2 regions of the Rhodocista pekingensis genome follow, and region 1 is predicted to be linked to the other one. Evidence: predicted binding sites of a transcription regulator. Region 1 holds the regulator's gene; the other holds the start of a gene.
What was found. Region 1 encodes PhoB, which activates phosphate uptake and scavenging genes when phosphate is short. Its sites were predicted from a motif close to TNTCATAAAACTGTCA; they were not measured.
Positions count from the first base shown of each region.

Region 2: the regulator PhoB is predicted to act here: its motif matches at 1,636-1,651, upstream of ACFQPS_RS11110 (diacylglycerol/lipid kinase family protein).

Region 1 covers NZ_JBHTCM010000018.1:133,509-137,390, forward strand. The annotation lists gene pstB (phosphate ABC transporter ATP-binding protein PstB) at 1-766, shown strand, start outside; gene phoU (phosphate signaling complex protein PhoU) at 819-1,544, shown strand; gene phoB (phosphate regulon transcriptional regulator PhoB) at 1,637-2,341, shown strand; gene ACFQPS_RS16050 (class I SAM-dependent methyltransferase) at 2,448-3,227, shown strand; gene ubiB (2-polyprenylphenol 6-hydroxylase) at 3,516-3,882, shown strand, end outside.
Region 2 covers NZ_JBHTCM010000010.1:606,284-610,165, forward strand. The annotation lists gene map (type I methionyl aminopeptidase) at 1-647, shown strand, start outside; gene ACFQPS_RS11110 (diacylglycerol/lipid kinase family protein) at 652-1,623, opposite strand; gene ACFQPS_RS11115 (UDP-2,3-diacylglucosamine diphosphatase) at 1,828-2,613, shown strand; gene ACFQPS_RS11120 (glycosyltransferase family 4 protein) at 2,610-3,653, shown strand; gene ACFQPS_RS11125 (DinB family protein) at 3,795-3,882, shown strand, end outside.

The sequences.
Region 1 (3,882 bases):
CCCCAGCAAGCCGGTGAAGATGGCGGCGCGTGGCGTCAAGGTCTTCTACGGCGAGAAGCGGGCGCTGCACGGCATCGACGTGGACATCTACGAGAACGAGGTGCTGGCCCTGATCGGCCCCTCGGGCTGCGGCAAGTCCACCTTCCTGCGCTGCCTGAACCGGATGAACGACACCATCGACATCTGCCGGGTGGAAGGGCTGATCACGCTGGACGGGCAGGACATCCACGACCCGGAACTGGACGTGGTGCAGCTCCGTGCCCGCGTCGGCATGGTGTTCCAGAAGCCGAACCCGTTCCCCAAGTCGATCTACGACAACATCGTCTACGGGCCGCGGCTGCACGGCCTTGCCACCCGCAAGGACGAGTTCGACCAGATCGTCGAGACCTCGCTGCGCCGCGCCGGCCTCTGGAACGAGGTGAAGGACCGCCTGCTGGAGCCGGGCACCGGCCTGTCCGGCGGCCAGCAGCAGCGCCTGTGCATCGCCCGCGCCATCGCGGTCAGCCCCGAGGTGATCCTGATGGACGAGCCCTGCTCGGCGCTCGACCCCATCGCCACGGCGCACATCGAGGAGCTGATCGACGAGCTGCGCCAGGCTTTCACCATCATCATCGTCACCCACAACATGCAGCAGGCCGCCCGCGTCTCGCAGCGCACGGCCTTCTTCCACCTGGGCGACATGGTCGAGGTCGGCGAGACCGAGGAGATCTTCACCAACCCGCGCGACGAGCGCACCCAGGGCTACATCACCGGCCGCTTCGGCTGAGCCGGCACGGCGCCCGGCCCCGCGCGGGCCGCCAGCAGGACAAGGGGTCAGCATGGCCACCGAACACACCGTCAAGTCTTTCGAACAGGAACTGCGGCGGCTCTCCGGCCTGATCACCCAGATGGGCGGCGTGGCCGAGGCGCAGGTGGACGCGGCCGTGCAGGCGGTGACCCGCCGCGATGTCGATCTGGCCGGCCGCGTCATGCAGTCCGACAACCGGCTGGACGATTACGAGCGCCAGATCGAGCAGGAGACCATCCGCATGCTGGCCCTGCGCCAGCCGATGGGCAGCGACCTGCGCGAGATCCTGGCGGCGCTCAAGATCTCCGCCGATCTGGAGCGCACCGGCGACTACGCCGCCAACATCGCCAAGCGCTCGATCGCGCTCGCCCAGTTGCCCGCCGTCCGCCCGGCCTCGGCCATCCCGCGCATGGGCAAGCTGGTGCAGGAGATGCTGAAGGAAGTGCTCGACGCCTATGTCGACCGCGACCTGGAGAAGGCCATCGCCGCCTGGCACCGCGACGAGGAGCTGGACGATCTCTACACCAGCCTGTTCCGCGAGGTCCTGACCTACATGATGGAGGACCCGCGCAACATCACCCCCTGCACGCATCTGCTGTTCATCGCCAAGAACCTGGAGCGGGCGGGCGACCACGCGACCAACATCGCGGAGACGATCCATTTCCTGATCGTCGGCCAGCCGCTCGCCACCGACCGGCCCAAGGGCGACGAGTCGAGCTTCGCCGTCGTCTCGCCCGAGACCCCGGCGGCGCCCTGACCGGCCCGGGGGGCGCGGTGACCGCTCACCGAGGGACTGCTCACCAAGTTACTGCCTGCCCGAGTGATCGACTGACGTTAGCCGGACCCGCCATGAACTCAGCCCTGAAGCCCCTGATCCTGATCGTCGAGGATGAGGCGGATCTCGTCACCCTGCTGAAGTACAATCTGGAGAAGGAGGGCTTCCGCGTCATCTCCGCCAGCGACGGGGAGGAGGCGCTGCTGCTGGCCAACGAGCAGGCGCCGCATCTGGTGCTGCTGGACTGGATGCTGCCGCTGATGAGCGGGCTGGAGGTCTGCCGCCAGCTCCGGCGCAACCCGAAGACCCGCGACACGCCCGTCATCATGCTGACCGCCCGCGGCGAGGAGGCGGACAAGGTCCGCGGCCTGAACAGCGGGGCGGACGACTACATCGCCAAGCCGTTCAGCCCGACCGAGCTGGTCGCCCGCATGCGCGCCGTGCTGCGCCGCGCCGCACCAGGGCTGGCGGAGGAGCTGCTGCGCTTCGCCGACGTGGTGATGGATCTGGCCGCGCACCGGGTCCGCCGCAACGGCCGCGACGTGCATCTGGGGCCGACGGAGTTCCGCCTGCTGCGCCACTTCATGCAGCATCCCGGCCGCGTCTTCAGCCGCGAGCAGCTCCTGGACGTGGTCTGGGGCCACGACGTCTATGTCGAGCCGCGCACCGTGGACGTCCACATCCGGCGTCTGCGCAAGGCGCTGAACGAGACCGACGACCAGGACCTGATCCGCACCGTCCGCTCCGCCGGCTACGCGCTCGACCAGAACACGCTCTGAGCGCCGGCCGGGCGGCGGCCGCTTCCGGGTCAACTCCTTTTGAAAAAGCGTAGCTATTTGCCGCGCCCGCTTCCGTGCCCGCGCGCGCTGCGCTAGGGTGCCGCGCATGACTGAGACCACGCCCCCGCCGGGACAGGAGTCCCGCTTCTTCGGCTTCCGCGAGGTGGACCCGCGGGAGAAGACGCCGCTTGTACGGGGGGTCTTCTCCTCCGTCGCCACGCGCTACGACCTGATGAACGACCTGATGTCGGGGGGCATCCACCGACTCTGGAAGGACAGCTTCGTCTCCATGGTCGATCCCCGGCCGGGCGAGACCCTGCTGGACGTGGCCGGCGGCACCGGCGACATCGCCTTCCGCCTGTCCAATCGGGCGCCGGGCTCCCGCGTGCTGGTCTGCGACCTGACCGAGGCCATGGTCCGGGTCGGCCGCGACCGCGCCATCGACCGCGGCCTGCCGCAGCGCTCCGACGGCACCGGCATCGACTGGATGGTCGGCAATGCCGAGGCGCTGCCCATCGCCAGCCGCTCGGTGGATGCCTACACCATCGCCTTCGGCCTGCGGAACGTCACCCACATCGACGTGGCGCTGGCCGAGGCGCGGCGCGTGCTGCGGCCGGGCGGCCGGCTGTTCATCCTGGAGTTCAGCCACGTCACCCTGCCGATCTTCCGCGAGATCTACGACGGCTTCTCCTTCGGGGTGCTGCCGCGGCTGGGCGAGATGGTGGCCGGCGACCGCGAGAGCTACCAGTATCTGGTGGAAAGCATCCGGCGCTTCCCCCGGCAGGAGGCCCTGTGCCGCCGGATCGAGGCGGCGGGCCTGGCCCGCGTCCGCTACCGGAACCTGACCGGCGGCATCGCCGCCGTGCATTCCGCCTGGCGGGTCTGAGCCGATGCGGCCGGTGCTGCGGCATGACGGACGACCAGGGCGCCCGGCCCGTCGGGCTGCCCCGGCGCTGCCTGCCCCGGTGACGGCTGCCCCGGTGACGGCTGCCCTGGCACCGCCTGTCCTGGCACTGCCGCGCGACCGGCGGTGCTGCGCCGGCGGGACCGCCGCCGGCAGAGAAGACGCACGAACGGAACCGGCGCCGCGCCATGGCGCCCGAGGGACGATGACCAGTCAGACCGCGGTTCTCCGCGCCGGCCGGCCGGGCGTGCGCCCGGCGGAGGCGCGCCCATGATCACCATCGCCCGCAATCTCCTGCGCCTCGTCGTGATCGTCCGCACGCTCGGCAAGCACGGCGCGCTGGCGGTGGATGAATACAGCGATGTCACGCCCGGCGTTGCCTGGGTGCTCCGGCGGCTGAACAACCCGCACGCCATCGGGCGGCCGGGGGTGCGGCTGGCCCGCGCCCTGACCGAGCTGGGCCCCAGCTTCGTCAAGCTGGGTCAGGCCCTGTCCACCCGCGCCGATCTGGTGGGCGACGCGGTAGCGGCCGATCTGGCGCAGCTCCGCGACCGGCTGGACCCGTTCCCGGCCGACGAGGCTGTCGCCATCATCGAGTCGGAGCTGGAACGGCCGATCGGTGTGCTGTTCTCCCGCT
Region 2 (3,882 bases), on a different contig from region 1:
GCGAAGCCTGGATGCGGGAACGCGGGGCGGTGCCCGCCACCCTGGGCTATCACGGCTACCGCCATGCGAGCTGCATCTCCATCAACCATGTCGTCACCCACGGCGTGCCGTCGGAGGACAAGCGGCTGGTGGAGGGCGACATCGTCAATGTCGATCTCTCCCCGATCCTGGACGGCTGGTTCGGCGACAGCAGCCGGACCTACTTCGTCGGCGAGCCCTCGCCGCTGGCGCGGCGGCTGACCCGCACGGCCTGGCGGGCGATGTGGGCGGGGATCGAGGCGGTGCGCCCCGGCGCCCGCATGGGCGATGTCGGCCACGCCATCGAAGCGGCGGCCCGCGCCGAAGGCTTCACCGTCGTGCGCGACTTCTGCGGCCACGGCATCGGCCGCGTCTTCCACGACGCGCCGGAGGTGCTGAACTTCGGCCGGCCGGGCACCGGCGTGCTGCTGGAGCCGGGCATGGTCTTCACCATTGAGCCGATGGTGAACGCCGGCGGAGCGGCCGTGAAGGTGATGGCCGACAAGTGGACGACCGTGACCCGCGACCGTTCCCTCTCCGCCCAGTTCGAGCACATGGTGGGCGTCACCGAGACGGGGGTGGAGGTCTTCACCCGCTCCCCCGCCGGGCTGGACGGCGAGCCGGCCTGATCCCCTACGCCGCCGCGGCTTCCCGCTCCCGGCGGACGGGCGGCGGCGCGATCACGGGCAGGCCGGAGGGGGCCAGCGCGATCTCCACCGGCAGGCGGGCGATCACGTCGCCGTCGCCCTGCACCGGCTCGCCCGCCGGGCCGTCGATGCCGACGCGCACGGCCGGCAGGACCCGGAAGCCGGGCAGCCGCTCCAGCAGCCCCAGCACCATCCCGGCCGAATAGGCGAGCGCCGCCGCCCGGCCGCCACACTCGAACAGGCAGGCGTGGAGCTGCGGCCGGCCCAGATCGGCCTGCGGGGCCAGCACGAAACGGCCACCGTAGAAGTGTCCCTTGGCGACGATGCAGGAGGCGGCGCGGACCCGCTCCACCCCGCCCGCGGCATCCTCCACCGTCACGGTGTAGTCCGGCCGCGGGCCGGCCAGGAGCCGCCCCATCGTCTCCACCACATAGGCGCCCTTGCCGGTCAGGCGCTTGAGCCGGGGGTTCACCCCCTCCACCACCGCCGCGTCCAGACCGGCACCGGCCATCATGGTGAACAGGCGGCCACCGGCCCTGCCCGGATGGATCAGCCGCACCGGCCCCGCGGCCAGGAGCGCCGCCAGCGCCGCCGGCCGGTCCGGCAGACCCAGCTCTCCGGCCAGCACGTTGGCCGTGCCCAGGGGGATCACCCCCAACGGCAGCGGCACCGGCCGCGCCCCCAGCCCGTTGACCACCTCGTTGACGGTCCCGTCCCCGCCCGCGGCGACCACGGCGTCCACGCCCGCCGCCTCCCGGGCGAAGCGTTCGGCATCGCCGCGGGCGGCGGTCTCCCGCAGCTCCAGCCGGCAGCCGGAGTCGCGCAGGGCGTGGACGGTCCGGCGCAGGAAACCGGGGCGGCGGAAGCCGGCGGTCGGGTTGTGGATCAGCAGCAGGCGGCGGCCGGCCCCCGGCAGGGTGTGGGGCAGGCCCGGCAGAGGGGAAGCAACGAGGGTCACCACGGCTCCATGTTACAGCAATGTGAAAAATACATGAAACACAAAAGTCATCATCATGAAGGCTTGAAGAAATCTGCCTGTGGAATGTGACAACGCGAATCAAGCCTTTGTCTTCGGATATAGCTAGATGTATACCGCCGTCAATTTTACAAGCACCAGCCATTCCATCCCTGGTCACGGACCATCTGCAAAGGGAGCCGCGCCATGCAGGCCGAGGAGACCGCCAGACAGTACCGGAGCATCTGGCTGTCGGACATCCATCTGGGCACCCGCGGCTGTCAGGCCGACTTCCTTCTGGATTTCCTGCGCCACAACGAGTCCGAGTACCTGTATCTGGTCGGCGACATCGTGGACGGCTGGCGCCTGCGCAAATCCTGGTACTGGCCGCAGAGCCACAATGACGTGGTGCAGAAGATCCTGCGCCGGGCCCGCAAGGGGGCGAAGGTCTTCCTGATCCCGGGCAACCATGACGAGGCGTTCCGGGAGTTCATCGGGCTCCAGTTCGGCGGCGTGGCGATCCAGGAGGACACGGTCCACGTCACCGCCGACGGCCGCCGCCTGCTGGTGATCCACGGCGACCAGTTCGACGCGGTGGTTCGCTACGCCAAGTGGCTTGCGCATGTGGGGGACACTGCCTACGTCCTGCTCCTGGGCATCAACACGGGCTTCAACTGGGTCCGGCGGAAGCTCGGGTTCCCGTACTGGTCCATCAGTGCCTACCTGAAGCACCGGACCAAGAAGGCGGTCGAGTTCATCGGGGACTTCGAGAAGGCGCTGGCCGACGAGGCCCGTCGCCGGCAGGTGGACGGGGTGATCTGCGGCCACATCCACCATGCCGAGATGCGGGACATGGACGGGGTGCTCTACTGCAACGACGGGGACTGGGTCGAGTCATGCACCGCCTTGGTGGAGCACGAGAACGGAAAGCTCGAAATCATCAACTGGGCCGAGGTTATCCGGGCGCGGGCGGCGATGAAGGTCGCGGCGTGAAGATCCTGATCGTCACGGACGCCTGGTTCCCGCAGGTCAACGGCGTGGTGCGGACCCTGGCGACGACCCGGGCCGAGCTGGAGAAGATGGGGCACACCGTGGAGGTGATCGCCCCCGACCGCTTCCGTACCCTGCCGCTGCCCACCTATCCCGAGATCCGGGTGGCCATCCGGCCGGGCCGACGGCTGGCCCGGATGATCGAGGAGGCGCGGCCCGACGCCATCCACATCGCCACGGAAGGGCCGCTGGGCTTCGCCGCGCGGCGCTTCTGCCTGCGCTACCGCATCCCCTTCACCACCGCCTACCACACCCGCTTCCCCGAATATGTCCGCGACCGGGCACCGATCCCGCTGGCGCTGACCTATGCCATCGTGCGCCGGTTCCATGCCCCGGCGCATTCCGTGATGGTCGCCACCCCCTCCATCGAGCACGACCTCCGGGCGCGCGGCTTCCGCAACATCCGGCGCTGGACCCGCGGCGTGGACACGGAGCTGTTCCGGCCGCGGCCGGAGGTGAAGGGAACGGCCCTGCTGGACCTGCCGCGGCCGATCTTCCTCTATGTCGGCCGGGTGGCGGTGGAGAAGAACATCGAGTCCTTCCTGAAGCTGGACCTGCCCGGCAGCAAGGTCGTGGTCGGCGACGGGCCGCAGCGGGCCGAATTACAGGCGCGCTACCCGAAGGTCCACTTCGCCGGGGCGCAGCATGGCGAGGATCTGGCCCGGCACTACGCGGCGGCCGACGTCTTCGTCTTCCCCTCCCGCACCGACACCTTCGGGCTGGTGCTGCTGGAGGCGCTGGCCAGCGGCCTGCCGGTGGCGGCCTATCCGGTGGCAGGCCCGGTGGACGTGCTGGGCCCGGAGGCCGAGGGGCCGGACCGGGTCGGCGTGCTGGACGAGGATCTGGGCCGGGCGGCGCTGGCCGCGCTGGAGATCGACCCGGACCGCTGCCGCGACTTCGCCATGCGCTATTCCTGGCAGGCCTCGGCGCAGCAGTTCGTCAACAACCTGCGCCCGCTGACCGAGGAAGTGCGCGCGGCCTGAGCGCAGACGCCCGGGCCGGTTGACCCGGCGTGTCCTTCTTCCGGGCCGGTTGACCCGGCGCGTCCTTCTTCCGGGCCGGTTGACCCGGCCGGGGGGACCGGCGCAGGCTGGAAGGCCCCCATTCTCCGGGAGAGGCCCGCCATGTCTGCCGCCATGATCACGCCGGCCTATGTCCGCACCATGGCCGCCTACAATGCGGAGATGAACCGCCGCATCTATGCCGCCGCCG